2 regions of the Streptomyces sp. NPDC092952 genome follow, and region 2 is predicted to be linked to the other one. Evidence: riboswitches for the same ligand, from Rfam matches in the RefSeq annotation. Region 2 holds a riboswitch; the other holds the start of a gene.
The links. A riboswitch is a leader RNA that binds a small molecule or an ion and turns the genes downstream of it on or off. The one in region 2 is predicted to bind S-adenosylmethionine.

Region 1: linked by a shared signal. The riboswitch ahead of ACIQGQ_RS15025 (aminotransferase class V-fold PLP-dependent enzyme) and the one ahead of thrC (threonine synthase) in region 2 are both predicted to bind S-adenosylmethionine.

What each region holds. Positions count from the first base shown of each region.
Region 1 covers NZ_JBIVPT010000005.1:215,788-230,184, forward strand. Annotated here, with positions in the region: gene ACIQGQ_RS14965 (carbohydrate kinase family protein) at 1-249, shown strand, start outside; gene ACIQGQ_RS14970 (cysteine desulfurase/sulfurtransferase TusA family protein) at 427-1,806, opposite strand; gene coxB (cytochrome c oxidase subunit II) at 2,066-3,028, shown strand; gene ctaD (cytochrome c oxidase subunit I) at 3,025-4,758, shown strand; gene ACIQGQ_RS14985 (cytochrome c oxidase subunit 4) at 4,755-5,153, shown strand; gene ACIQGQ_RS14990 (Ig-like domain-containing protein) at 5,270-6,526, shown strand; gene ACIQGQ_RS14995 (hypothetical protein) at 6,576-6,977, opposite strand; gene ACIQGQ_RS15000 (heme-copper oxidase subunit III) at 7,165-7,785, shown strand; gene ACIQGQ_RS15005 (c-type cytochrome) at 7,848-8,657, shown strand; gene ACIQGQ_RS15010 (Rieske 2Fe-2S domain-containing protein) at 8,654-9,706, shown strand; gene ACIQGQ_RS15015 (cytochrome bc complex cytochrome b subunit) at 9,703-11,328, shown strand; gene trpD (anthranilate phosphoribosyltransferase) at 11,451-12,515, shown strand; SAM riboswitch class IV at 12,599-12,716, shown strand; gene ACIQGQ_RS15025 (aminotransferase class V-fold PLP-dependent enzyme) at 12,893-14,269, shown strand; gene ACIQGQ_RS15030 (Lrp/AsnC ligand binding domain-containing protein) at 14,333-14,397, opposite strand, start outside.
Region 2 covers NZ_JBIVPT010000004.1:393,946-408,342, forward strand. Annotated here, with positions in the region: gene ACIQGQ_RS12865 (ABC transporter ATP-binding protein) at 1-548, opposite strand, end outside; gene ACIQGQ_RS12870 (MarR family winged helix-turn-helix transcriptional regulator) at 858-1,316, shown strand; gene ACIQGQ_RS12875 (esterase/lipase family protein) at 1,464-2,705, shown strand; gene groL (chaperonin GroEL) at 2,826-4,448, opposite strand; gene ACIQGQ_RS12885 (cold-shock protein) at 4,823-5,029, opposite strand; gene ACIQGQ_RS12890 (ubiquitin-like small modifier protein 1) at 5,502-5,780, opposite strand; gene thrC (threonine synthase) at 5,811-7,133, opposite strand; SAM riboswitch class I at 7,151-7,277, opposite strand; gene ACIQGQ_RS12900 (glucosyl-3-phosphoglycerate synthase) at 7,432-8,388, shown strand; gene ACIQGQ_RS12905 (trehalose-6-phosphate synthase) at 8,433-9,866, shown strand; gene otsB (trehalose-phosphatase) at 9,863-10,795, opposite strand; gene ACIQGQ_RS12915 (DUF3263 domain-containing protein) at 10,981-11,241, opposite strand; gene ACIQGQ_RS12920 (extracellular solute-binding protein) at 11,293-12,513, opposite strand; gene ACIQGQ_RS12925 (ROK family protein) at 12,820-13,752, shown strand; gene nagA (N-acetylglucosamine-6-phosphate deacetylase) at 13,752-14,397, shown strand, end outside.

The DNA.
Region 1 (14,397 bases), on a different contig from region 2:
TGCCCGGAGGAGACCGCCAAGGCCGACCCGACCGGTGTCGGCGACGCCTTCCGGGCCGGTTTCCTCTCCGGCCTCGCCTGGGGCGTCGGCCTGGAGCGCGCCGCCCAGGTCGGCTGCATGCTGGCCACCCTGGTGATCGAGACCGTGGGCACCCAGGAGTACACCCTGCACCGCACCCACTTCATGGACCGCTTCACCAAGGCGTACGGCCACGACGCCGCCGCCGAGGTCCGCGCGCACCTCGCCTAGGGCATGTTTCGAAAGTCCCGTCTGCCCGGGGGCGCCCGGCACGCACACTCGCCGCGTTGTCGGGATCGCCCCGATACATCCAGTATCGGGGCGACCCTCCGCCTTGCGATCGCACGCACCGGACACCCCCGGGCCTGCCCTCCGGGCAGACGACGCTACTTTCGAAACACGCCCTAGTCAGGAGAGCCGGCGGACCACATAGGCCGAACCGCGGTCCGCCGGCTCCTCGCCCACGTACTCCTGCTCACGCATCCCGCACCAGGCGGGGATGTCCAGCCGCGCCGCCTCGTCGTCGGCGAGCACCGTGACCGTCCCGCCCACCGGCACCCGCCCGATCGCCTTCGCCAGCTCGATCACCGGGACGGGGCAGCGCCTGCCCAGCGCGTCGACCACCAGGGACCCGGCCGGAGCGGGGGACGCCGCCGGTGCGGCCGCGCCGAGCCTCTGCCGCACCTCCGCCACCACCCCGGGCAGCACCTCCAGGAAGCGGTCGACGTCCGCCTCCGCCGTACCGTCCGGCAGCGACACCCGTACGTTCCCCTCCGACAGCACCCCCATGGCCCGGAGCACATGGCTCGGCGTCAGCGTGCTGCTGGTGCAGGACGAGCCGGACGACACGGAGAAACCGGCCCGGTCCAGCTCATGGAGCAAGGTCTCCCCGTCGACATAGAGACAGGAGAAGGTCACCAGATGCGGCAGCCGCCGCACCGGGTCGCCGACCACCTCCACATCGGGCACCGACTCCGCCACCACGGCCCGGATCCGGTCCACCAGGGCCCGCAGCCGTGCGGCCTCGACGCCGGCCTCGGCCCGGACCGCCCGCAGCGACGCGGCCGCCGCCACGATCGCCGGAAGGTTCTCGAACCCGGCCGACCGCCCCGACTCCCGCTCGTCGGCCGGCCCCGGAACGGCGAACCTGACCCCCTTGCGCACCGCGAGCAGCCCCACGCCCGACGGCCCGCCCCACTTGTGGGCGCTCCCGGTCAGCAGCGACCAGCCCTCCGGCACCGGCCCCCGGCCCAGCGACTGCGCCGCGTCCACCAGCAGCGGCACCCCCGCCGCCCGGCACGCCTCCGCGACGGCGGCCACCGGCTGCTCGGTGCCGACCTCGTGGTTGGCGGACTGGAGGCAGGCCAGCGCGGTGTCCTCGCGCAGCGCGCCCGCGAAGGCCGCCGCGCCCACCGCCCCCGTACGGTCCACCGGCACCTCGGAGACCGACCCGCCCCGTGCCTCGTGGGCGGCGGCCGAATGGAGCACCGACGAGTGCTCGACCGAGGAGACGGCCAGATGGCGGCCGACACGCCGACGCCCCTCAAGGGCTCCGGACATCCCCGAATGGACCGCGGCGGTCCCCGAAGGAGTGAATGTGAGCTCGTCCGGGCGACAGCCGACGGCCTCCGCGGCGGCTTCCCGGGCGGCGTCCAGCAGCAGCCGGGCCCGCCGCCCCTCCCGGTAGAGCCTGGCCGGATCGGCCCAGCCCTCGTCCAGCGCGGCAAGCAGCGCCTGACGTGCGACGGGATGCAGGGGAGCGGCGGAGGCGGCGTCGAAGTAGGGCATCCGGCCACGCTAGCCCGCGCCGGGGGACGGGGCGGGGGCCGGGCCGGGAGAGGGGGCGTCAGATGACGTTCGGAGGGCCGTATTCCACCCCTTCGGGGAGTCGGACGGCGCGTTGGGCACCCTCCCCGCGCGACCCCAAATAGCGTCCAGTAGGGTTTGGTCCGCATAAACATCCAAACCCCTGTCCGCGTCAGGGCGGCGACCGACCGGAAAGACGGCCGCGCCGACCGCGTGGGCGAGACTCTCGGGAAGGCGCTACGTGAGTCCCAACGGCTCCGACCGCTCGTCGCGGCGCCCGATGCGGCGGAAGCTGCCGCAGGTGCTGACTGCGGGCCTGATCCTTGTGACCGCCACCGGTTGCACATACAAGGACTTCCCCCGCCTTGGAATGCCGACTCCGGTTACGGAAGAGGCACCACGGATCCTCTCTCTCTGGCAGGGCTCGTGGGCGGCAGCGCTCGCCACGGGCGTGCTGGTATGGGGTCTGATCCTGTGGAGCGTCATCTTCCACCGGCGCAGCCGCACCAAGGTCGAGGTTCCTCCGCAGACCCGGTACAACATGCCCATCGAGGCGCTGTACACCGTGGTCCCTCTGATCATCGTCTCGGTGTTGTTCTACTTCACCGCTCGCGACGAGACGAAGCTCCTCACGCTCTCCGACAAGCCGGCCCACACCATCAACGTGGTCGGCTACCAGTGGAGCTGGGGCTTCAACTACATCGAGAACGTGGACGGCTCGACCGCCACGGGCAACGAGATCCCCAAGGAGCTCGACGCCATCCCCGACCGGTTCCGCAAGGACTTCCCGAAGAATGCCGAGGGCGTCTACGACTTCGGCATCCCGGGAACGCGGAACCCGCAGAACGGCAACCCGGGGCCGACCCTGTGGCTGCCGAAGGGTGAGAAGGTCCGTTTCGTTCTGACTTCGCGTGACGTCATCCACTCCTTCTGGGTGGTGCCGTTCCTCATGAAGCAGGACGTCATCCCGGGCCACACCAACGCCTTCGAGGTGACTCCCAACCAGGAGGGCACCTTCATGGGCAAGTGCGCCGAGCTCTGCGGCGTCGACCACTCCCGGATGCTCTTCAACGTCAAGGTGGTCTCCCCGGAGCGCTACCAGGCGCACCTGGAGGAGCTGGCCAAGAAGGGCCAGACGGGCTACGTGCCGGCCGGCATCGAGCAGACTGACCCGGCCAGGAATGCGGAGACGAACAAACTGTGAGCATCCTCAACGAACCTCAGGGTGCCGCGGCAGCAGAAGACTCCTACGAGGACGAGCTGCCGGTCCGGCGAAAGCAGCCGGGAAACGTCGTCATCAAGTGGCTGACCACCACTGACCACAAGACGATCGGCACGATGTACCTGGTCACGTCGTTCGCGTTCTTCTGCATCGGCGGTCTGATGGCGCTCTTCATGCGCGCCGAGCTGGCCCGTCCCGGCACGCAGATCATGTCGAACGAGCAGTTCAACCAGGCGTTCACGATGCACGGCACGATCATGCTGCTGATGTTCGCGACGCCGCTGTTCGCCGGATTCGCGAACTGGATCATGCCGCTCCAGATCGGTGCGCCCGACGTGGCGTTCCCGCGGCTGAACATGTTCGCGTACTGGCTGTACCTCTTCGGCTCGCTGATCGCGGTGGCCGGCTTCCTCACCCCGCAGGGTGCGGCCGACTTCGGCTGGTTCGCCTACTCCCCGCTGTCGGACGCGGTCCGGTCGCCGGGCGTCGGCGCCGACATGTGGATCATGGGTCTGGCCTTCTCCGGCTTCGGCACGATCCTCGGTTCGGTCAACTTCATCACCACGATCATCTGCATGCGCGCTCCCGGCATGACGATGTTCCGCATGCCGATCTTCGTCTGGAACGTCCTGCTGACCGGTGTGCTGGTCCTGCTGGCCTTCCCGGTCCTCGCCGCCGCGCTCTTCGCGCTGGAGGCCGACCGTAAATTCGGCGCGCATATCTTCGACGCGTCGAACGGTGGCGCACTGCTCTGGCAACACCTCTTCTGGTTCTTCGGCCATCCAGAGGTGTACATCATCGCCCTGCCATTCTTCGGAATCATTTCCGAGGTCATTCCGGTATTCAGCCGGAAGCCGATGTTCGGTTACATCGGCCTGGTCGCCGCGACGATTGCCATCGCCGGTCTTTCCGTGACCGTGTGGGCCCACCACATGTACGTCACGGGCGGTGTGCTCCTGCCGTTCTTCTCGTTCATGACATTCCTCATCGCGGTACCGACCGGTGTGAAGTTCTTCAACTGGATCGGCACGATGTGGAAGGGATCGCTGTCCTTCGAGACACCGATGCTCTGGGCCGTCGGCTTCCTGATCACCTTCACCTTCGGTGGTCTGACCGGCGTCATCCTGGCGTCGCCGCCGATGGACTTCCACGTCTCGGACTCGTACTTCGTGGTCGCGCACTTCCACTACGTCATCTTCGGCACCGTGGTGTTCGCGATGTTCTCCGGCTTCCACTTCTGGTGGCCGAAGTTCACCGGAAAGATGCTCGACGAGCGGCTCGGCAAGATCACGTTCTGGACGCTGTTCGTGGGCTTCCACGGCACGTTCCTGGTGCAGCACTGGCTGGGTGCCGAGGGCATGCCGCGTCGTTACGCGGACTACCTCGCCGCGGACGGCTTCACCGCGCTGAACACGATCTCGACGATCTCCTCGTTCCTGCTCGGCCTGTCGATGCTGCCGTTCTTCTACAACGTCTGGAAGACCGCCAAGTACGGCAAGAAGGTCGAGGTCGACGACCCGTGGGGCTACGGCCGTTCGCTGGAGTGGGCGACCTCCTGCCCGCCGCCGCGGCACAACTTCCTCACCCTGCCGCGGATCCGTTCCGAATCCCCGGCGTTCGACCTGCACCACCCGGAGATCGCGGCCCTCGAACAGCTTGAGCACCACGCTGACGACAAGGCCCTCGCTGGTGGCAAGGAGGCCGGCAAGTGAAGATCCAGGGCAAGATGTTCCTGTGGCTGAGCGTCTTCATCCTGGCCATCGCCGTCACGTACGGCGTGTGGTCGAAGGAGCCGGCCGGTACCACCGCCCTCGCCCTGGCCTTCGGCCTGAGCCTCATGATCGGCTTCTACCTGGCCTTCACGGCCCGGCGGGTCGACGCGATGGCGCAGGACAACAAGGAGGCCGACATCGCGGACGAGGCCGGCGAGGTGGGGTTCTTCTCCCCGCACAGCTGGCAGCCGCTCTCCCTGGCCATCGGCGGCGCCATGGCCTTCATGGGCGTCATCTTCGGCTGGTGGCTGCTGTACTTCTCGACCCCGATCATCCTGATCGGCCTCTTCGGCTGGGTCTTCGAGTACTACCGCGGTGAGAACCGCACCCAGTGACCTCGCGTCACCGCTCCACCTGACGGGGGCCCGCACCTCTCCACCCGGAGGGGGGCGGGCCCCCGTTCGTACGTACACAACGCGCCGAACCGGGCCGGTCTTCTTAACGTGGCCCCATGAACCGCACGTCCCGTATCCGCCCCGCAGTGGGCTGCACCCTGCTGGTCATGACCCTGGTCGCGGCCGCGACCGCCTGCGGAGCCTCCGGGGACCACCCGCTCGCGGAGAAGCCGTACGACGCCGTGGACGAGATCTCCTCGAACGCGCGTGACGGCGACGCGAAGGTCGTCCCCGGACGGCCGCTGGAGGTCACCGTCAAGGGTGACGACGGCCGGATCACGGACGTGTCGGCCGTCGACACCACCGGCCGCCACCTGGCGGGCGAACTCGACGCCGACGGCCGGCGCTGGCACTCCACGATGCCGCTCGCGGCCGGCGCCAAGTACACCGTCCGGGTCAGCACGGAGGACGAGGACGGCGCCCCGGGCGCCCGTACGCTCTCGTTCGGAACCACCTCGGCCAAAGAGCTGCTGGAGGTCTCCTTCGGCCCCCGGACGGGCACCTACGGCGTCGGACAGCCCCTCACCGCGCAACTCAGCGCCCCCGTCGCCGACAAGGCGTCCAGGGCCCGTGTGGAGCGCGGCCTGCGGGTCCGCTCGACCCCCGCCGTGACCGGCTCCTGGTACTGGGTCGACGACCAGACCCTGCACTACCGCCCCGAGGCGTACTGGCCCGCCAGGGCCTCCATCGAGGTCAGCAGCGCCCTGGCGGGCGTCAAGCTCACCGACACCCTCTACGGCGCCCCCACGAAGGCCCTCAGGCTCACCACGGGCGCCCGCGTCGAGGCCCTCACCGACGCCGTGGCGCACACCATGACGGTCAAACGCGACGGAAAAGTGATCAACACCATTCCGGTCACCACCGGCAAGCCGGGCTTCGCCACCCGAAACGGCGTCAAGGTCGTGCTGGAGAAGGAGTACTACGTACGTATGCGCGGGGAGACCATCGGCATCGCCCAGGGCTCCTCGGACTCGTACGACCTGCCGGTCTACTACGCGACACGGGTGACCTGGAGCGGCGAGTACGTGCACGCCGCCCCCTGGTCCACCGGCTCGCAGGGGTACGCGAACGTCAGCCACGGCTGCACGGGCATGAGCACCGGCCAGGCCGAGTGGTTCTACAACACCGTGCGCCCCGGGGACCTCGTCACGGTGGTGGGCAGCCAGGGCGAGACGATGACGCCGTTCGACAACGGCTTCGGCGACTGGAACCTCTCCTGGGCGCAATGGCTGAAGGGCAGCGCCCTGCAGAACAGCACCGCGCCGGACCGTACGGAGACGATCCAGGCGGCACGACTGCGCCCCGAGGTCTGAGAGGACCGGGCCGGGGGTGCGCTGCCCTTCGGAGGGAGCCGGTGGGGGATCAGGCGCTCACGCGGTCCCCGTTGCGCAGCAGGGCGGCCAGGGCCTCGGCGAACTCGACCGGCTCGACCGGCAGGGTCACCGCGGCGTCCGCGCGGCTCCAGGTGGCCAGCCAGGCGTCCTGGGGGCGCCCCATCAGCAGCAGGACCGGCGGGCACCGGAAGATCTCGTCCTTGATCTGTCGGCAGACGCCCATGCCGCCCGCGGGCGCCGTCTCGCCGTCCAGCACGCAGACGTCGACGCCGCCCGCGTCCAGGGCCTCCAGGACCGCGGGCAGCGTCGCGCACTCCAGGAACTCCACCGGTGGTACGTCGGCGGCGGGCCGGTGCCCGGCCGCCAGCCTCACCTGCTCACGGGTGTTGGCGTCGTCGCTGTAGACCAGGACCGTGGCGGTCGGCTGCATTGTTCCTCCGTGACATCTGTGTCTTCGGGGCTTTCCGGGCATGAACCGATGCGCGGATCGTACTCCGCCGGACGGTCTGTCAGCACCGCTTCGGAGTGCTGTTCCCTGGGCCGTTCGGGGCGGACACACCCACCTGACACACCGAACGGCACCCCCCGGGGTGAGGGCGGGATAAGCGACCGACATAATGTCGGTCGTGGCGACAGCAACGACAGTAGAAACCGGGCACGCGCACCCGTCGGTCAATCGACCGAACCTCACCAGCGTCGGAACCATCATCTGGTTGAGTTCCGAGCTGATGTTCTTCGCGGCCCTCTTCGCGATGTACTTCACCCTGCGATCGGTGACGGGACCGGAGCACTGGAAGGAAATGGCTTCGGCCCTGAACTTCCCGTTCTCCGCGACGAACACCACGATCCTGGTGCTCTCCTCACTCACCTGCCAGCTCGGCGTCTTCGCCGCGGAGCGGGGCGACGTGAAGAAGCTCCGTACCTGGTTCGTGATCACTTTCGTGATGGGTGCGATCTTCATCGGAGGCCAGGTCTTCGAGTACACCGAGCTGGTGAAGAAGGACGGCCTCTCGCTGTCCTCCGACCCGTACGGCTCGGTGTTCTACCTGACCACCGGCTTCCACGGTCTGCACGTGACAGGCGGCCTCATCGCCTTCCTGCTCGTTCTGGGCAGGACGTACGCAGCCAAGAGGTTCACCCACGAACAGGCGACCTCCGCCATCGTCGTGTCCTATTACTGGCACTTCGTCGATGTCGTGTGGATCGGCCTGTTCGCCACGATCTACATGATCAAGTAATCGGGCTCGAACCCGAACCACATCCAGCATCGACGCAGAAGATCCTGACACCGGGGTAATCCGTGAAAAAGCTCTCCGCACGACGACGCCATCCGTTGGCGGCGGTCGTCGTACTACTCCTCGCGCTGGCGGCCACTGGGGGGCTGTACGCCGCTTTCGCGCCCGCGAGTAAGGCACAGGCCGACGAAACCGCCCAGTCCCTCGCCATCGAGGAGGGCAAGAAGCTGTACTCCGTCGGTTGCGCCAGCTGCCACGGAACCGGCGGTCAGGGCACCACCGACGGGCCGAGCCTGGTCGGCGTGGGCTCCGCCGCCGTTGACTTCCAGGTCGGTACGGGCCGTATGCCGGCGCAGCAGCCCGGCGCCCAGGTGCCGAAGAAGAAGGTCATCTACAGCCAGGCGCAGATCGACCAGCTGGCCGCGTACGTCGCGTCGCTCGGCGCCGGCCCGATCACGCCGACCAAGAAGGACTACGACCCCTCCGGCGCGGACGTCGCCAAGGGTGGCGAGCTCTTCCGTACCAACTGCGCGCAGTGCCACAACCTCACCGGTGAGGGCGGCGCGCTGACGAACGGCAAGTACGCGCCCAGCCTTGAGGGCGTGGACCCGAAGCACCTCTACGAGGCCATGCAGACCGGCCCGCAGAACATGCCGTCCTTCCCGGACACCACGATGCCCGAGAAGCAGAAGCGGGACATCATCGCGTACGTCCAGACCGTGAACAGCGCCCAGTCGGAGAACCCGGGTGGTCTGAAGCTGGGCGGCCTGGGGCCGGTCAGCGAGGGCCTGTTCGCCTGGATCTTCGGACTCGGCGCACTGATCGCAGTTGCCGTTTGGGTCGCGGCCCACACCGCTAAGGCCAAGAAGTCATGAGTAGCCAAGAGATTCCAGAAGAGAACCTGCCCGAAGAGCAGGTCCCCGCGCACGGCGCGGTAGAGGGCGCGGACGACCCGTTCGCGGACCCGGGGCTGCCGGCCCACAAGCCGCGCATCCAGGACATCGACGAGCGGGCAGCCAAGCGCTCCGAGCGCGTGGTCGCCTTCCTGTTCACGCTCTCGATGCTGGCCACGGTCGGCTTCATCGCCTCGTACGTCATCTTCCCGGTCGACAAGATCGTGTACATCTGGCCGTTCGGCCACGTGAGCGCGCTCAACTTCTCGCTGGGTCTGACGCTGGGTGTGGCCCTCTTCACGATCGGCGCCGGCGCCGTCCACTGGGCGCGCACGCTGATGTCCGACGTGGAGGTCGCCGACGACCGGCACGCCATCCAGGCGGAGCCCGAGGTCAAGGCGAAGGTCATGGCCGACTTCGCGGCGGGTGCCGAGGAGTCCGGGTTCGGCCGGCGCAAGCTGATCCGCAACACCATGTTCGGTGCGCTGGCCCTGGTGCCGCTCTCCGGTGTGGTGCTCTTGCGCGACCTCGGTCCGCTGCCGGAGAAGAAGCTCCGCAGCACGCTGTGGGCCAAGGGCAAGCAGCTCATCAACATGAACACGATGGAGCCGCTGCGTCCCGAGGACGTCGCCGTCGGTTCGCTGACCTTCGCCATGCCCGAGGGCCTGGAGGAGGACGCGGAGGACTTCAACAACCAGATCGCCAAGGCCGCCCTGATGATCGTCCGGATCCAGCCGGAGAACATCAAGGACAAGCGCGAGCGCGAGTGGGCCCACGAGGGCATCGTGGCCTTCTCGAAGATCTGCACCCACGTCGGCTGCCCGATCAGCCTGTACGAGCAGCAGACGCACCACGTGCTCTGCCCGTGCCACCAGTCCACCTTCGACCTCTCCGACGGCGCCCGCGTCATCTTCGGTCCGGCCGGTCACGCCCTCCCGCAGCTGCGGATCGGCGTGAACAGCGAGGGCAACCTCGAAGCGCTCGGTGACTTCGAAGAGCCCGTCGGTCCTGCATTCTGGGAGCGCGGATGAGTACTGTGACGGACACCAAGCGCAAGGCGCCCGCCGGCGAGCGGGTAGCCGACTGGGCGGACGGCCGGCTCGGGATCTACTCCCTGGCCAAGGCCAACATGCGCAAGATCTTCCCGGACCACTGGTCCTTCATGCTGGGTGAGATCTGCCTCTACAGCTTCATCATCATCATCCTCACGGGTGTGTATCTGACGCTGTTCTTCCACCCGAGCATGAACGAGGTCGTGTACCACGGCTCGTACGAGCCGATGCAGGGCATCCGGATGTCCGAGGCGTACGCCTCGACCCTGGACATCAGCTTCGACGTCCGCGGTGGTCTCCTGGTTCGCCAGATCCACCACTGGGCCGCGCTGATCTTCCTGGCCGGCATGTTCGTGCACATGATGCGCGTCTTCTTCACGGGTGCGTTCCGCAAGCCGCGTGAGATCAACTGGCTGTTCGGCTTCCTGCTGTTCGTGCTGGGCATGTTCACCGGCTTCACCGGCTACTCGCTCCCGGACGACCTGCTGTCCGGTACGGGTATCCGCTTCACCCAGGGCGCGATCCTGTCGATGCCGATCGTCGGCACGTACATCTCGATGTTCCTGTTCGGCGGAGAGTTCCCCGGCCACGACTTCGTCGCCCGGTTCTACTCGATCCACATCCTGCTGCTGCCGGGCATCATGCTCGGCCTGCTGGTGGCGCACCTGATCCTGGTCTTCTACCACAAGCACACGCAGTTCGCGGGTCCCGGCCGTACCAACAAGAACGTCGTCGGCATGCCGCTGCTGCCGGTGTACATGGCGAAGGCCGGCGGGTTCTTCTTCCTGGTCTTCGGCATCATCGCGGTCATCGCGGCGATCGCCACGATCAACCCGGTGTGGAACATCGGCCCGTACCGTCCGGACCAGGTGTCCACCGGCGCCCAGCCCGACTGGTACATGGGCTTCGCCGAGGGTCTGATCCGTGTCATGCCGGGCTGGGAGATCAACCTCTGGGGCCACACGCTGGTCCTGGGCGTGTTCATCCCGCTGATGGCCTTCGGAGTGGTCCTCGCGATCATCGCGGTCTACCCGTTCATCGAGTCCTGGATCACCGGGGACAAGCGCGAGCACCACATCCTGGACCGCCCGCGCAACGCCCCGACCCGGACCGCCTTCGGCGTCGCCTGGATCACCGAGTACGTCATCGTCTTCATCGGCGGTGGCAACGACCTGTGGGCCACGCACTTCCACCTGTCGATCAACGCCATCTCCTGGTTCGTACGAATCTTCATCTTCGTCGGCCCGGTCCTCGCGTTCGTCGCCACCCGGCGGATCTGCCTCGGCCTCCAGCGCCGCGACAAGGAGAAGGTGCTGCACGGACGCGAGTCCGGCATCATCAAGCGCCTGCCGCACGGTGAGTTCGTCGAGATCCACGAGCCGCTCAAGCCCGAGCAGCTGCACACGCTCACCGCGCACGAGCAGTACAAGCCGCTCGAACTCGGCCCGACGGTCGACGAGAACGGTGTCGAGCGCAAGGTCTCGGCCCTGCAGAAGCTGCGGGCCCGGCTGAGCAAGAGCCTCTACGGCGAGGACAACCAGATCGCCAAGCCCACCGCCGAGGAGTACAAGGAGATCACCAGCGGCCACGGTCACCACTGATCGCCTGAACTGATCGCCACGGCAGGAGCCCCGTCCATTCGATGGACGGGGCTCTTTGCCGTGCCCGGCGGTCGATAGGGTGGGATCGACCCCTGTACCGAGTGTGGACCCTGGAGCGGACCATGAACGTTGTGACCCCGATCGGCGGCGACAGCGTGGCGGCCCACTCCTGGCCCGCCGTACTGAACGCCCTGCTGCGCGGTGAGAACCTCGGCGCCGACGCCACCGCCTGGGCGATGGACCGCATCATGAGCGGTGAGGCCACCGATGTGCAGATCGCCGGATTCACGGTGGCGCTGCGGGCCAAGGGCGAGACCGTCGACGAGGTCTCCGGCCTGGTCCGGGCGATGTACGAGCACGCCCGCACCATCGAGGTGCCCGGCCGCACGGTCGACATCGTCGGCACCGGCGGCGACCTCGCCAAGACGGTCAACATCTCCACCATGTCGGCGATCGTCATCGCCGGCACGGGCGCCAAGGTCGTCAAGCACGGCAACCGCGCCTCCTCCTCGGCGTCCGGCTCCTCCGACGTGCTGGAGAAGCTCGGCGTCAACCTGGACCTCTCCGCGGAGCGGGTCGTCGAGGTGGCCGAGGAGGCGGGCATCACCTTCTGCTTCGCGGTGCGCTTCCACCCCGCCCTGCGGCACGTGGCCAGGGCCCGCAAGGAGCTCGGCACGCCGACCACGTTCAACATCCTCGGCCCGCTCACCAACCCGGCCCGGGTGCGTTCCCAGGCCGTCGGGGTGGCCGACCCGAAGATGGCGCCGATCGTCGCCGGGGTGCTGGCCGAGCGGGGCAACTCCGCGCTGGTCTTCCGCGGCGACGACGGTCTGGACGAGCTGACGACGACCGCGACCTCCCGGGTCTGGGTGGTGCGGGACGGGGCCGTCCGCGAGGAGGCGTTCGACCCGCGCGACGTCGGCCTGGAGCTGGTGCCCGTCGAGGCGCTGCGCGGCGCGGACGCCTCGTACAACGCGGATGTGGCCCGGCGGGTGCTGGCGGGTGAGCGGGGGCCGGTGCGCGACGCCGTGATGCTCAACTCGGCGGCGGCGCTGACGGCGCTGGACGCGGCGGACGGCCCGCTGAACGAGCGGCTGGCGGCCGGGATGGCCCGGGCCGCCGAGTCCATCGACTCGGGCGCGGCGGCCCGGGTGCTGGAGCGCTGGGTGGCCGTCAGCAACGCCTGAGCACACGGGCGTGGGCACGGGGCGCGGTCCGGATGGTGGACCGCGCCCTTGCGCGTCTTCGTACGTGTGGCAAGATGCAGGCAGGTCATGAGTGACAGCGACTACGGCCCCGGCCCGCTGTCCGGCAACCCTCCGTCCGTGGCGGGGTGCCCCGGGTGAAGACCAGGCCGTAGGCAGCGAGGTCTGCGGCAAGCGCGGGCCCCTCGGCATCGGAGCATGCCAACCCCCGGGGTCCTGGTCCCTAGGGAGTCTCTTGTGAGCACGCGAATGCGATAGGGCCGTCGGCCCTTTTCCGCACCCCTTTCTCCTTTCTTTCCGCTGCGCTGCCGCGTACCCGCCGGCGCACGGTTTTCGCCTGCCTCTTACGGGAGTTCGCCATGTCCGTCTTCACCGCTGCCGCCGACCAGTCGCTTTGTGCCCCTCTGCCGGTTCTGGGCGAGGATGTCAGGGTTCCGCTGGTGACCGGCGGCGAGGTCACGTACGCCGCGCTCGACTACGCCGCCAGCGCCCCCGCCCTCCAGCGGGTCTGGGACGACGTCGCCGCGTACGCCCCGTACTACGGCAGCGTCCACCGCGGGGCCGGGTACCTCTCGCAGCTCTCCACCGACCTCTTCGAGAACAGCCGGGCCACCGTCGCGGAGTTCCTCGGCTGCCGCGCCGACGACCAGGTGGTCTTCACCCGCTCCACCACCGACTCGCTGAACCTGCTGGCCGCGGTCCTCCCGGCCGACTGCCAGGTCTTCGTCTACGAGACCGAGCACCACGCCTCGCTGCTGCCGTGGCGCGATGCCCGGGTGACGTACCTGAACGCGCCGCGAACCCCCGCCCAGGCGGTCGAGTCCCTGGAGCGGGCGCTCGCCGACCGCGATCCCTACGGCCCGGCCCTGGTCTGCGTCACCGGTGCCTCCAACGTCACCGGTGAGCTGTGGCCGGTGAAGGAGCTGGCCGCCGCCGCGCACGCGCACGGGGCCCGGATCGTGCTGGACGCCGCCCAGCTGGCCCCGCACCACCCGGTGGACATCGCGGAGCTGGACGTCGACTGGGTCGCCTTCTCCGGCCACAAGCTGTACGCGCCCTTCGGCTCGGGCGTCCTCGCCGGCCGGGCGGACTGGCTCCGGGAGGCCGAGCCCTACCTCGCGGGCGGCGGCGCCTCGCGCAAGGTGGCCCGCCGCGCCGACGGCGGCGTGGACGTCGAGTGGCACTCCACCGCCGCCCGCCACGAGGCCGGTTCCCCCAACGTGATCGGCGTGTACTCCATCGCCTCCGCCTGCAAGGCGCTCACCGAGGCGGGCTTCGAGACCCTGGTCGCCCGGGAGCAGGGCCTGGTGGCCGCCGTGCGGGCCGGGCTTGCCGAGGTGCCGCAGGTCAAGGTGTTGTCGCTGTTCGGCGACGACGCCCCGCGGGTCGGCGTGATCTCCTTCGTGGTGGAGGGCTGGAACAGCTCGCACTTCGCCGCCGCGCTCTCCGCCGAGTACGGCATCGGCGTCCGCGACGGCCTCTTCTGCGCCCACCCGCTGGTCCGCACCCTGCTGGGCAGCGACCCGGAGCAGGTCGGCGAGTGCGGCGCGCCCGAGGCCGAGCCGGGCGAGCGGTCGCTCAACGCCATCCGGGTGAGCTTCGGCGCCGGTACGCCCGAGGAGCACATCGAGCGCTTCGTCCGCGCGGTGAAGGAGCTGGTGAACGAGGGCGCCCAGTGGAAGTACCGGACCGAGGGCGGCCGCTGCGTCCCGGACCGGGGTGCCGCACAGCTCTGAACAGACCTTCGGCGGGGTACGGACCGTGGGTCCGTACCCCGCCGACGCGTCGTGGGAGGGCTGCTACGAGTCCAGGCCGATCGCGAACGCGGCCTCCAGGTCGTGCTGCGAGTAGGTGCGGAAGGCCA
Region 2 (14,397 bases):
TCATCTGCGAAGACGACAGCCGGGCGATGGACCAACGCTCTCGCCACTGCCACCCGTTGGCTCTGCCCACCGGACACCTGCGAGGGCCTGCGCTGCTTCAGGTCACCCAGCCCCAGCCGCCCGAGCACCTCACCGGCCGCCGCATGCGCCCACGCCTTGCGCTGCCCCGCGAGGCGCAGTGGAAGCGCGGTGTTCTCCTCGATGGTCAACTCCGGCAACAACTCGCCGTACTGGAAGACGAACCCGAAGCGGTCCCGCCGGAGCGCGCTCAGTTCCGCGTCCTCGAACTCGCCCAGCGACCGCCCCTCGAAACGCACGACTCCCCGACCGACCGGCAGAACCCCGGCGAGGCAGTACAACAAGGACGACTTCCCCGAGCCACTCTGCCCGGTGACGGCCACGACCTCCCCCCGCCCGACAGAAATCCGAGCACCCCTGACCGCCACCGTGCTCCCGTACGAGAGCTCGACACCCCTGGCCGACAGGACCTCGGCCTCACTGACCCGGCTCACGGGAACCTCCTCGAAGAGCGGACCCGAGGCACTCACACCGGGCCCTGTCGACATCCACCCGCTACCGCCGAAGGACACACGCACGAGGCCGCCCGACCGCCCCACGGGAACGATTGACTACAGAGAGTAGTCACGACGGCACGGCTGAAGCCATCACGCTCGGTGACGTTCACTGCATCGGGCGACTTCCGGGCGCACGTGGAACGCACGCACACACCCGAACCCACCGAACACCCTTGACCTCAAGTCCGGTTGAGTTTCTACGGTTGGCCTCACCGACCACGTCGCCATGTCGAACCTGTCGACCACGTCGTACCAACCCGAGCAACGGTGGAGGAAGCAGTCATGGACTACTCGCACAACGACGCCGAACTGATCAAACAGCCTATCGGCTACTGGAGTTGGGCCGCCTACAACGCCGTCGTCTCCCGGACCCGGGCCGCGCTCGCGGAGATCGGTACCAACCAGCCGCAGTGGTGGGTTCTCGCACAGGTCGCGCAAACCGAGGGCGGCAGGGAGCGGGGCGAGGTGTCCCGGCTCCTGCGGAACTACCTCGACACCGGCCCGGAGGCCATGGAGGCGGAGATCGACCGGACCATCTCCCAGGGCTGGATCACCGAGGACGCCGAAGGGCTCCTCGTCATCACCGCCGAGGGCCGGGCGTTGCACGAGAAGGCCGCCGCCCTCCAGGCGGAGCTGTGGGCGGAGCGGCACGCCGGCATCTCCGACGAGGAGTACCTGACCACGCTGAAGGTGCTCCAGCGGTTCATCCACAACACGGGCGGGACCGCCTGGCACCACTGAGGCGGGTGGCGGGCGGGGCAGTGGGACGTGTCCGAAAGCGGCTCCCACCTGGGGGTGGTTTGGCCGGGCATCTCCCGCTGGGGAGCTTCGGCGCGTGCTCCCCTTGGCGCGCATCGATATCAACCGTCCCAAAGGGGAACGCCACCCATGTCCGAGCCGTCCCGCGAGCAGATCGTCTCCGCGCTCCACGAAAGGCCCGCCATCGCGCTGGCGCCCGGCACCCGGCTGGACGCCGAGCGGCCCGGTTCGCTTCCGGTGTCGCCCAGCGCCGTATGGGATCTGCCGGGCGGCACCGCCTGGGTGTACCGGGGTGAGGGGAACCCCGGTCTCGTACGGCCCGTGATCCTGGCCGACGGTTTCGGGACGGGCCCCAGTGAGCTGGAGTCCTCCTGGCAGGTCCTGGAGTTCGGCGACTATCCCCTCATCAGCGAGCTGCGCCGCCGTGGCCGTGACGTCATCCTGCTCGGCCACCACGAGCGCGGTGCGTCGATTCTGGACAACTCGCGCACCGCGCGCGCCGCGATCACCCGGGCCCTGGTGGAACGGCAGGGCGGCACCCCGCTGGTCGTCGGCGGGTTCAGCACGGGCGGGCTGGTCACCCGGCACGCGCTGGCCCGGATGGAATTCGAGGGCCTCGACCACGGGACGGGGCTGTACTTCTCCTACGACAGCCCGCACCGGGGCGCCTGGATCCCGGTCGCGCTCCAGGCGTTCGCGCACTATGTCAGGGACCTCGACGGCCGGTTCTCCGACCAGATCAACAGCCCGGCCACCCGGGAACTGCTGTGGCGGCACATCGGTACGTGGAACGGCACCCCGGACCGGGACGGGGCGCGCGCCACGTTCCTCGCCGAGATGGCGGCCGTCGGTGAGTGGCCGCGCCGTCCCCGGCTGATCGGTGTCGCCAACGGCACGGCCGACGGGGTCGGCACCGACGTGCGGGCGGGCGAACTGGCCCTGGAGGGCACGGGCGGATCGGTCGTCGGCACCCGTCTCCACACCCAGGCGCCCGGCCCCGACGAACCAGTGGCCAAGCTCCGGGTGGTGGCCGCGAAGACTCACGAGGTACGGACCACGGGGCTTCCCTCGATCGACGGCGCCCCCGGCGGCTCGCTGGAGGGCTTCGGCATCCTCGCCGACGGGCTCAACGCCCTGCACCCCGATCTCGGTCTCACGACCGCCGTGCGCATCCGGTCGCACTGCTTCGTACCGTCCGTCAGCGCGGTGGACATCGGCGAGCTGGACACGGACGACGAGTTGTACAAGGACATCTCCGCGCTTCCGGCCGGGACCGGCGGGCTGGACGCCTACCGGCTCGCCTCCCGGAACGAACCGCACGCGCTCGTGACCGGAGAGCTCTGCACCTGGCTCCTCAGCCATCTTCCGTAGCGAGAGCCGTCGTCCGCAACAGGGCACGGAACGCCGTTGGCCCCCGGGACCAGAGGGTCCCGGGGGCCAACGCCCGCAGAGCTCACAAGCCGTGCGGAAAGAACTGCCGATCCGTCAGGATCAGAAGTCCATGTCACCGCCCGGCATGCCGCCCGGAGCGGCCGCGGCGGCCTTCTCCGGCTTGTCGGCGATGACGGCCTCGGTGGTGAGGAACAGCGCGGCGATGGACGCGGCGTTCTGCAGGGCGGAGCGCGTGACCTTCGCCGGGTCGAGGATGCCCTCGGCGATCATGTCGACGTACTCGCCGGTGGCGGCGTTCAGACCGTGGCCGACGGCCAGGTTGCGCACCTTCTCGACGACGACGCCGCCCTCAAGGCCACCGTTGACGGCGATCTGCTTGAGCGGGGCCTCCAGGGCGAGCTTCACGGCGTTGGCGCCGGTCGCCTCGTCACCCGAGAGCTCCAGCTTCTCGAAGACGGCCGAGGCCTGGAGCAGAGCCACGCCACCACCGGCGACGATGCCCTCCTCGACGGCGGCCTTGGCGTTGCGCACCGCGTCCTCGATGCGGTGCTTGCGCTCCTTGAGCTCGACCTCGGTCGCGGCACCGGCCTTGATGACGGCCACGCCGCCGGCCAGCTTCGCGAGGCGCTCCTGGAGCTTCTCGCGGTCGTAGTCCGAGTCGGAGTTCTCGATCTCGGCGCGGATCTGGTTGACGCGACCCTGGACCTGGTCGCTGTCACCGGCACCGTCGACGATCGTCGTCTCGTCCTTGGTGATGACGACCTTGCGGGCGCGGCCGAGCAGGTCGAGACCGGCATTCTCCAGCTTGAGGCCGACCTCCTCGGAGATGACCTGGCCACCGGTGAGGATGGCGATGTCGCCGAGCATGGCCTTGCGGCGGTCGCCGAAGCCCGGGGCCTTGACGGCGACGGACTTGAAGGTGCCGCGGATCTTGTTGACGACCAGGGTCGACAGGGCCTCGCCCTCGACGTCCTCGGCGATGATCAGCAGCGGCTTGCCGGACTGCATGACCTTCTCCAGCAGCGGAAGGAGGTCCTTCACGTTGCTGATCTTCGAGTTGACGATCAGGATGTACGGGTCGTCGAGCGACGCCTCCATACGCTCCATGTCGGTGGCGAAGTACGCCGAGATGTAGCCCTTGTCGAAGCGCATACCCTCGGTGAGCTCCAGCTCCAGACCGAAGGTCTGGGACTCCTCGACGGTGATGACGCCTTCCTTGCCGACCTTGTCCATGGCCTCGGCAATGAGCTCGCCGATCTGGGTGTCGGCGGCGGAGATGGAGGCCGTCGAAGCGATCTGCTCCTTGGTCTCCACGTCCTTGGCCTGCTCCAGGAGGGCGGCGGAGACGGCCTCGACGGCCTTCTCGATGCCCCGCTTGAGCGCCATCGGGTTGGCACCCGCGGCGACGTTGCGCAGACCCTCGCGGACGAGCGCCTGGGCGAGAACGGTGGCGGTGGTCGTACCGTCGCCGGCGACGTCGTCCGTCTTCTTGGCGACCTCCTTGACCAGCTCCGCACCGATCTTCTCGTACGGGTCCTCCAGCTCGATCTCCTTGGCGATGGAAACACCATCGTTGGTGATCGTGGGGGCGCCCCACTTCTTCTCAAGGACGACGTTGCGACCCTTGGGGCCAAGGGTGACCTTGACGGCGTCGGCGAGCTGGTTCATGCCGCGCTCGAGACCGCGCCGGGCCTCCTCGTCGAACGCGATGATCTTGGCCATGTGAAGTGGTCCTCCCGGACAGGGGTGGATTTCTCCGGACCGGATGGCGCCCGCGACGGACGGCCTGCGTACCCGGTGGTTCCTTGCCCCACCGGGCTGCGGGCCTCACCGGCCCGGTCCAAGTTCTGTCACTCTCACCTGGAGAGTGCTAACGCCAATGATTAGCACTCGACCCCCGAGAGTGCAAGCGTCCCCCTCGGGATGTGGACAGTGCGCCGGGCGCGTAGCAGACGGTGCGCGGGGCGCGCCGGGGGGCCGGGCGGGGCGCGGGACGGGGTCCGCGCGCCGGGCGCGTCCGGGGCGCACTGAGGGCCCGTACCTCATGGGTACGGGCCCTCAGTGCGTGAGTGGCGTCGTTGGCCGACCGCTCGAACTCAGCCGACGGCGAGCTTGACCATGTCTGCCTGCGGCCCCTTCTGGCCCTGCGAGATCTCGAACTCGACTCGCTGACCCTCTTCAAGGGTGCGGTATCCGTCCATCTGGATCGCGCTGTAGTGGACGAAAACATCCGCACCACCGTCGACCGCGATGAAGCCGTACCCCTTCTCCGCGTTGAACCACTTGACGGTGCCCTGAGCCATGCCTAACTCCCCTATTACTGGCCCTTGCGCAGGACCGCACTTCGCGGACCCGGGTCAGAACTCCCCCTCCGACAGGTAGAGGGCGTGTGCGCCGGAACGCGTCGACCGCGGCTGAATGTATCTGTCCAACTGCCCTCTGCAACAGGTCAATCGGACGAGAATTCTGGGCAGCGTCGAACACCCGGATATGCGTGATTCGGAGGATTCCCGGGCAACTCGGGCCGGGCAAAAGTGACTTATGCCGCAAGCGGAACACGCACTTTGGCTGCATCTTGTCGTGGCCGGGCGCATTCTCATACGCGGTTGGCGCGAGCAGCTGGGGGGACTTCCCCTACTCTACCGCGCTCAACCATGCAGAATTGCCCCCTCCGTTTGAATCCGGAGAGGGCAATTCGACAACGCGGGCGACAGCGGCGGCCGATCGGCACGGCATCGCGGTGTCAGGGCGTCAGGACATCAGGGCACCGGAGTGTCAGCAGCCGCCGGCCACGGCCGGGATGATCGAAATGCCGGCACCGTCCGGCGTCGCGGTGTTCAGGCCGTCCTCGAAGCGGACGTCGTCGTCGTTGACGTACACGTTCACGAAGCGGCGCAGCTTGCCCTGGTCGTCCAGGACGCGGGCGGCGATGCCCGGGTGGTTCTGCTCCAGGGACTCGATGACCTGGGAGAGGGTCGAGCCCTCGGCCGGAACCTCGGCCTGGCCGCCGGTGTAGGTGCGGAGGATGGTGGGGATACGGACCTTGACGCTCATGGGTGGTGTCCTTCCTGGAGGCTCGGTTGATCAGCTGGTGGCGAGGCCGGCGGCGCGGAACGCCTCCAGGCTGGGACGGATCGTCGCGGTCGCCTGTGAGGTCTCGGCCACCGCGTCGAGGGTCTTGAGGCCGTCGCCCGTGTTGAGGACGACGGTGGTCAGCGAGGGATCGATCAGACCGGCCTCGATGAGCTTCTTCGTCACGCCGACCGTCACCCCGCCCGCCGTCTCCGCGAAGATCCCCTCGGTGCGGGCCAGCAGCTTGATCGCGTCGACGACCTGCTCGTCGTTCACGTCCTCGACCGCACCGCCGGTGCGGCGGGCGATGTCCAGGACGTACGGGCCGTCGGCCGGGTTGCCGATCGCGAGCGACTTGGCGATCGTGTTCGGCTTCTGCGGCCGGACGACGTCGTGACCGCCCTTGTACGCCACCGAGACCGGCGAGCACCCCTCGGCCTGGGCGCCGAAGAGCTTGTACGGCTTGTCCTCGACCAGGCCGAGCTTGATCAGCTCCTGGAGCCCCTTGTCGATCTTGGTGAACTGGGAGCCGGAGGCGATCGGGATGACCAGCTGGTCCGGGAGCCGCCAGCCGAGCTGCTCGCAGATCTCGTACGCCAGGGTCTTGGAGCCCTCGCCGTAGTACGGGCGCAGGTTGACGTTGACGAAGCCCCAGCCCTCGCCGAGCGGGTCGCCGATCAGCTCGGAGCAGAAGCGGTTGACGTCGTCGTACGTGCCCTCGATGCCGACCAGCTCGCCGCCGTACACCGCGGCCATGACGACCTTGCCCTGCTCCAGGTCGTGCGGGATGAAGACGCAGGAGCGGAAGCCGGCGCGGGCGGCGGCGGCGCCCACCGCACCGGCGAGGTTGCCGGTGGAGGAGCAGGACAGGGTGGTGAAGCCGAAGGCGCGGGCGGCCTCGATGGCCTGGGCTACGACGCGGTCCTTGAAGGAGTGCGTGGGGTTGCCGGAGTCGTCCTTGACGAACAGCTTGCCGGGCTCGACGCCCAGCTCACGGGCGAGGTTGTCGGCCTGGACGAGCTTGGTCCAGCCGGGGTTCAGGTTGGGCTTCTCGGCGACGTCGGCGGGGACCGGCAGCAGCGGGGCGTAGCGCCAGATGTTCGCCGGTCCGGCCTCGATGCGCTTCCTCAGCTCCTCGGGGGAACCGGTCGGCAGTTCGTACGCGACTTCGAGCGGGCCGAAACAGGAGGCACAGGCGAAAATGGGGCCGAGCTCGAAACGCTCGCCGCACTCGCGACAGGAAAGGCCGGAAGCGGGTCCGAGATCGACGGACGCGGCGGATTCGGTGGTGTCGACGGAAGCGTCGGTGCTTACTGCAGCGGTCTGCGCAGCCATGATGGCGAGGCCCTTTCTCCTCATCTTCCCCGCGGCGCGTTTCGCCACGAGACGGAATTGGCACCTTCCTCACCGGACCGCACGGTCGGTGAGGGGGTTGCCGGGACTTCAACGGGCCGTTCCCTCAGTCCCTCTGGATGAGCGCTGTGGCACCGGATCTTCGATCCGGGCATTTGTCGGCGGACGGACCCCGGCATGCGATGGTCGTCCGCGTTGTTCAAGACTGTAACCGAAGCCGCGGGCTGTTGAGATAGTCGTCCGACCCGCGAGATGGATCACACAACAGGGAGTACCGACCGTGCTGGAAGAGGTCGAGCATTGGCTGACCAGGCGCTCCTGGTCGGCCGCCGACCGCCCGCTGGACCACCTCCTGGCCGCCCGGGCCGCGGCCGGGGAGGCGGGGCGCGGGAGCGTCAGCGTCGTGCTGCCCGCGCTGAACGAGGAGGCGACGGTCGGCGAGATCGTCGCGACGATCCGGCGCGAGCTGATGGAGAAGGTCCGGCTGGTCGACGAGCTGGTGGTGATCGATTCCGGTTCCACGGACGCCACCGCCCGGGTGGCCCGGGAGGCCGGCGCACGGGTGGTGCACCGCGACGCGATACTCCCCCGGATACCGGCCGTGCCCGGCAAGGGCGAGGTGCTGTGGCGGTCGCTCCTGGTGACCGGCGGGGACATCGTGTGCTTCGTCGACGCCGACCTGAAGGACTTCTCGGCGGACTTCGTCTCCGGCATCGTCGGCCCGTTGCTGACCGATCCGGACGTGCAGTTCGTCAAGGCGATGTACGACCGCCCGCTCGGTGACACCGCGGGGCAGGGCGGCCGGGTGACCGAGCTGGTGGCGCGCCCGCTGCTCAATCTGCACTGGCCCCGGCTGGCCGGTTTCGTACAGCCGTTGGGGGGCGAGTACGCCGTGCGCCGCTCGCTGCTCGAACGACTGCCGTTCCCGGTCGGCTACGGGGTGGAGCTCGGGCTGCTGGTCGACGCGCTGCACACGGTGGGGCTGGACGCGCTGGCCCAGGTCGACGTGGGGGTGCGCAAGCACCGGCACCAGGACGGTCAGGCGCTCGGCCGGATGGCCGCGGCCATCTACCGCACGGCCCAGCTCCGGCTCTCCCGCGGGCACCTGGTGCGTCCGGCGCTCACCCAGTTCGAGCGCGGGGCGAACGGCTTCGTGCCCCGCACCCATGCGGTGGACACCGAGGAGCGGCCTCCGATGTGCGAGATCGAGGAGTATCTGGCCCGCCGCGCGGCCTGATTTCGCACGTTTGGGCGGTTCGCGATCGGGCTAGATTCCGCAACATGGTCTCCGCGCGCGATTCCCGCCCCACCGCCCGGCCCGACGACGCCCCGGCCGGCGGTCCTCCGGGCGGTGCCCGGGTGCTCGTCGCGTCCAACCGCGGCCCGGTCTCGTACACCCGGGAGCACGACGGCTCGCTCGCCGCGAGACGGGGCGGCGGCGGGCTGGTCTCCGGGCTGAGCGCCGTCGACGACAAGCTGTGGGTGTGCGCGGCGCTGGGCGACGGGGACCGGGAGGCGGTCCGGCGCGGGGTCGGCGAGCCGGGTGTGCGGATGCTCGACATCGACGCGGTCACGTACGCCGACGCGTACAACGGCATCGCGAACTCGGTGCTCTGGTTCGTCCACCACCTGCTGTACCAGACCCCGACGGAACCGGTCTTCGACCGGGAGTTCCGGCACCAGTGGGCGTCGTTCGAGCGGTACAACCGGGCCTTCGCCGAGGCACTCGCCGAGGAGGCCGGGCAGGGCGCCGACGTGCTGGTGCAGGACTACCACCTGGCGCTGGTGCCGGGCATGCTCCGCGCGCTCCGCCCCGATCTGCGCATCGGCCACTTCTCGCACACGCCGTGGGCGCCGGTCGACTACTTCCGGCTGCTCCCCGACGACATCGCCGAGCAGCTGCTGCGCGGCATCCTGGGCGCGGACCGGGCGGCGTTCCTGACCCGGCGCTGGGCGGACGCGTTCACCGACTGCTGCAACCGGATCCTGGGCGGCACCGGGGAGACCCGGATCGGGGTCCACGGGCTCGGCGCGGACGGGGACTTCCTGCGCCGCCGGGCCCACGAGGCGGACGTGGACGAGCGGATGGCCGCGTTGCGCGAGCAGATCGGCCCGGACCGGAGGACGATCGTGCGGGTGGACCGGACCGAGCTGTCCAAGAACATCGTGCGCGGCCTGCTCGCGTACCGGGAACTCCTGGCCGAGCGGCCCCAGTGGCGCGAACGCGTCGTCCACATCGCCTTCGCCTACCCCTCCCGGCAGGACCTGCTGGTGTACCAGGACTACACGGCCGAGGTACGACGGGTCGCCGACGACATCAACATGAAGTTCGGCACGGCCGGCTGGACGCCGGTGGTGCTGCACGTCGAGGACGACTTCGCCCGCTCGCTGGCCGCGTACCGGCTGGCGGACGTGGCGCTCGTGAACCCGATCCGCGACGGCATGAACCTGGTGGCCAAGGAGATCCCGGTCGTCTCCGACCACGGCTGCGCGCTGGTGCTGTCCCGGGAGGCGGGGGCCTACGAGGAGCTGGGCGACGATGCGGTCGTGGTGAATCCGTACGACGTGTCGGCGACGGCGGCGGCGCTGCACGAGGCGCTGACGATGGCCGAGGACGAGCGGGCGGCGCGCACCGAGCGCCTCGCCGCTGCGGCGGTCGCGCTGCCGCCGCAGCAGTGGTTCCTCGACCAGTTGGACGCGCTGCGGCGGGATTAGGGCGTGTCTTGGAGGTTGCCGGTCGTTCCGATGGTTTCGGCCAGTCGGGCGAGGAAGGCGACGACGCCTTCGGGGCCGTCGAGGCGCAGGTCGGCGCGGTCGGACAGTTCGGTGACCTCCGCGCTGCCGCTGCAGATCAGGAGTCCGGGGACGGCGTCGGGGCCGTCGGCGCGGAGCTTCTCCACCGCGGCGTAGGCGGCGAGGTCGCCGAGGTCGTCGCCCGCGAAGAGCACGGACCGGGCGCCGGTCTCCCGTAGGTACGCGGTGAGGGCCACGCCCTTGTCCACGCCGGGCGGGCGCAGTTCCAGGACCAGGCGGCCGGGCTCGACGACCAGCCCGTGCCGGGCGGCCAGCTCGCCCAGGGGTCCGCGCAGGGCTTCGAACGCGCTCTGCGGGTCGGTGGCACGGCGGGTGTGGACGGCGATGGCCCGGCCCTTCTCCTCGGTCCAGGTGCCGTGCCAGGAGCCGGAGCGGTCCAGGACGCCGGGGAGTTCGGCGCGGACGGCGGCGATGCCGGGGTGCGGGGCGGGGGCGTGGACGGTGCCGGTGACGGCGTCCCAGCGCTCGGCGCCGTAGTGGCCGAGGACGACGAGGTGGTCGAGGCCGGGGACCCCGGCGAAGCCACCGTGCCGCACCGCGACGCCGGCCGGGCGGCCGGTGATCACGGCGACGGAGGCCACCTTCGGGGCGAGCGCGGCGAGGGCCGGTACGGCGCCGGGGTGGGCGCGGGCCTGCTCCGGGTCCGGGACGATGTCGGCGAGGGTGCCGTCGAAGTCGAGCGCGATCACGGCACGGTCGGGGCGGGCGAGGATCGCGGCGAGGGCCTCTCGGCCGGCCCCGGTGGTCGGGACCGGGAGCCCGGCGGGCGTCCCGTCCGGGGCGGGGGTGGGTGCGGATGCGGGGGTGGGTGCTTCCGGGTTGCTGCCCATGGGGCGAGCCTATAGCCGGGGAACGGGGCGGGGGCGGCCGTCGGCCAAGGACGGTCCCGGGCGGGATCCGGCACCCGGCGGGGTCCGGTCCGGGGCCGGGGCGCGTTGCCCGGTCCGTTCCCGGGCCGGGCGCGTTCCCCGGCGGACCCGCCGCGTTCCCTCTCCGCGAAGACCGTGCCCGGTCGTCAGCGGCGGGCGCGGCGGGCGTCGCGTATCCGGCGCAGGCGGTTGACGGTGACCGGGTCCTCCGCCAGGGCGCGGTGGTCGTCGAGGAGGGCGTTGAGCAGCTGGTAGTAGCGGGTGGGCGAGATGCCGAGCTGCTCGCGGATCGCCCGCTCCTTCGCCCCGGGGCCGGACCACGACTGCCGTTCGACGGCCAGCACGGCGCGGTCGCGCTCGGACAGGGCGTCTTCGGGGGTGTCGGGCCCGGGGTCGGAGGTGGTCATATCAGCCAACCTATCCCCCGCCCGGCGGGCCGCCACCCGTGCCGGTCCCCGCTACTTCCCGCGCTCCGCCGCGGCCGCGTCGCGGGCGACCAGGCCCAGTGTCCTCTCCGGGCTGCCGCCCGGCTCGACGGCCCGGCCCATGTTCTCCTTGAGCGAGGCGCTGGTCCGGGCCCAGGAGGTCTTGCCGTACGGGTAGAACTGCGAGTCCGGCAGCGCGGCCAGGAACTTCCGCAGCGACGCGTACTTCGGGTCGGCCTCCATGGCCGCCGAGGCGCTGTCGGTGACCGGGAGCATGTCGTACTCGTCGGCGAAGGCGATGACGTTCTTGTCGGTGAACAGGTAGTCGAAGAACTTGCCCAGCTGCACGCGGTGGCCGTTCTGCTTGAAGCCCATGATCCAGTCGGCCACGCCCAGCGAGCTCCGCCCGGGGCCGTCCCGTCCGGGCATCGGCACCATGCCGACCGACACGCCCTTGCGCGCGGCCTCCTGCATCAGCGTCGGGTGCCCGTTCAGCATGCCGACCCGGCCCTCGGTGAAGGCGGCGAACGCCTTGCGCCGGTCGAGTTTCCCGGGGGCCTGCGGGCCGACGAGCCCGGGGTCGACGAGGTTGGTCTTCAGCCATCCGAACGTCGCCGCGTTCTCGGTGGAGTCGATGTCGTACGAGCCGCTGTCGTCGGTGTAGCCGCCGTCCCCGCCGAGCAGCCACATCATGGTCTCGGCCTGGGCCTCCTCCTGGCCGAGCGGCAGGGCGAAGGGGTACGCCACGCCGCGCTGCTTGAGCGCCGCCGCGTCGGCGCGGATGTCGGCCCAGGTCCGGGGGGCGGCGAGGCCCGCCTGGGCGAAGAGCTTCTTGTTGTAGAAGAGCAGCCGGGTGCTGGCGACGAACGGCAGTCCGTACTGGGTGCGGTTGACGCTGCCCGCGTCGGCGAGGGGCGGCAGGAAGTTGGCCTGGGTACGTATGGACAGCATCTGGTCGGCCCGGTAGAGCTTGTCGGCCGCGGCGTAGTCGGCGTAGGAGGCGACCTGGGCGATGTCGGGGGCCTGCCCCTTCTTCACCATCTCGGCGACCTCGCGGTCGATGTCGTCCCAGGAGCGGATGCTGACGTCGACCTTGATGCCGGGGTGGGAGGACTCGAAGCCCGCGACGACCTTGTCCCAGTACTTCTGGGAGCTGTTGGCCGGGCCGGTTCCGTAGTCGGCCGCGACGAGTTTGAGGGTGACGTCGCCCGAGTCCCCGTCACCGCCCCCGCAGCCGGCCAGCGCCGCCGTCATGCCCAGTGCGGTGACGACCGCCGTCAGTACCCGGTAGCGCAGTTGCACAGCCCCGACCGTCCTCGTCCATCGCGTTGTCGGCACCGGCCGTGCCGGTGCCGGGGTCCTTGGATGAGGAGCGATCCTGCACCAGTCGATCATGAAGGTCTACACCTTCGGCGGTCTCGCTTTCGCAACGCGACCGGTACGTCACCAGGTGCTGCCGCCGGAAGCGGGCGCCCACCTTGACCGTGATTTTGTATGCATCCGCAACAAAACGGGTTAGTGGACTAGACCTTTTTCGATCCTCGGGCGAAACTGTTTCCCGTGAAACACGTCATCGCCCTCGATGTGGGCGGCACCGGAATGAAGGCCGCACTGGTCGGGGCCGACGGCGCGCTGCTGCACGAAGCGCGACGGGCGACCGGCCGCGAGCGCGGCGCCGACGCGGTCGTGGAGTCGATTCTCGGCTTCGCCGCCGACCTTCGGGCGTACGGCGAGGAGCAGTTCGGCGAGGGCGCCGTGGCGGCCGGGGTGGCCGTTCCCGGCATCGTCGACGCCGCGAACGGGATCGCGGTCTACGCCGCCAACCTGGGCTGGCGCGACGTCCCCCTGCGCGGCCTGCTCGGCGAGCGGCTCGGCGGCGTACCCGTGGCGCTCGGCCACGACGTACGCACCGGAGGGCTGGCCGAGGGCCGGATCGGCGCGGGCAGGGGTGCCGACCGCTTCCTCTTCGTCCCGCTCGGCACCGGCATCGCCGGGGCCATCGGCATCGCCGGGACGATCGAGGCGGGCGCACACGGATACGCGGGCGAGATCGGGCACATCGTGGTCCGCCCGGACGGCCCCGACTGCGGCTGCGGCCAGCGCGGCTGCCTGGAGACCCTGGCCTCGGCCGCCGCCGTGAGCCGCGCCTGGGCCGCCGTCTCCGGCGACCCCGAGGCGGACGCGGCGGACTGCGCGAAGGCCGTCGAGTCCGGCGACCCGGCGGCGGTGGAGGTCTGGCGGAACGCGGTGGACGCGCTCGCCGCCGGGCTGGTCACCGCGCTGACCCTGCTCGACCCGCGCACGCTCATCATCGGTGGCGGTCTCGCCGAGGCCGGGGAAACCTTGTTCACACCACTCCGTGCGGCCGTCGAGGAACGCGTCACGTTCCAGAAGCTGCCCCACATCGTCCCGGCAGCCCTCGGGGACACCGCCGGATGCCTGGGCGCGGGGCTGCTCGCCTGGGATCTTCTCTCCACGGAGGTATCCGCCTGATGGCCGGACGCGCAGACAGCACGGTTCTCGCAGGTGCCCGGGTGGTCCTTCCCACCGGGACCGTCGAGAACGGCCGGGTGATCGTCGAAGGCACCCGGATCGCGGGCAGCGCGGCGCAGGACGCCCGGACCCTCGACCTGAGCGGCCACTGGCTGGTGCCCGGCTTCGTCGACATGCACAACCACGGCGGTGGCGGCGCGTCCTTCACCTCCGGCACCGTGGACGAGGTCCTCACCGGCATCCGCACCCACCGGGAGCACGGCACCACCACCCTGGTCGCCTCCACGGTCACCGGCGAGATGGACTTCCTCGCCCACCGGGCCGGGGTCCTCTCCGAGCTGGTGGAACAGGGCGACCTGGCCGGCATCCACTTCGAGGGACCGTTCATCTCGCCCTGCCGCAAGGGCGCGCACAGCGAGAACCTGCTGCGCCACCCGGACCCGGCCGAGGTCCGCAAGCTGATGGACGCGGCGCGCGGGACCGCGAAAATGTTCACCCTCGCCACCGAACTGCCGGGCGGCATCGACTCGGTGCGGCTGCTCGCCGAGCACGGCGTGATCGCCGCGATCGGCCACACCGACGCCACGTACGAGCAGACCGTCGAGGCGATCGACGCGGGCGCCACCGTCGCCACCCACCTCTACA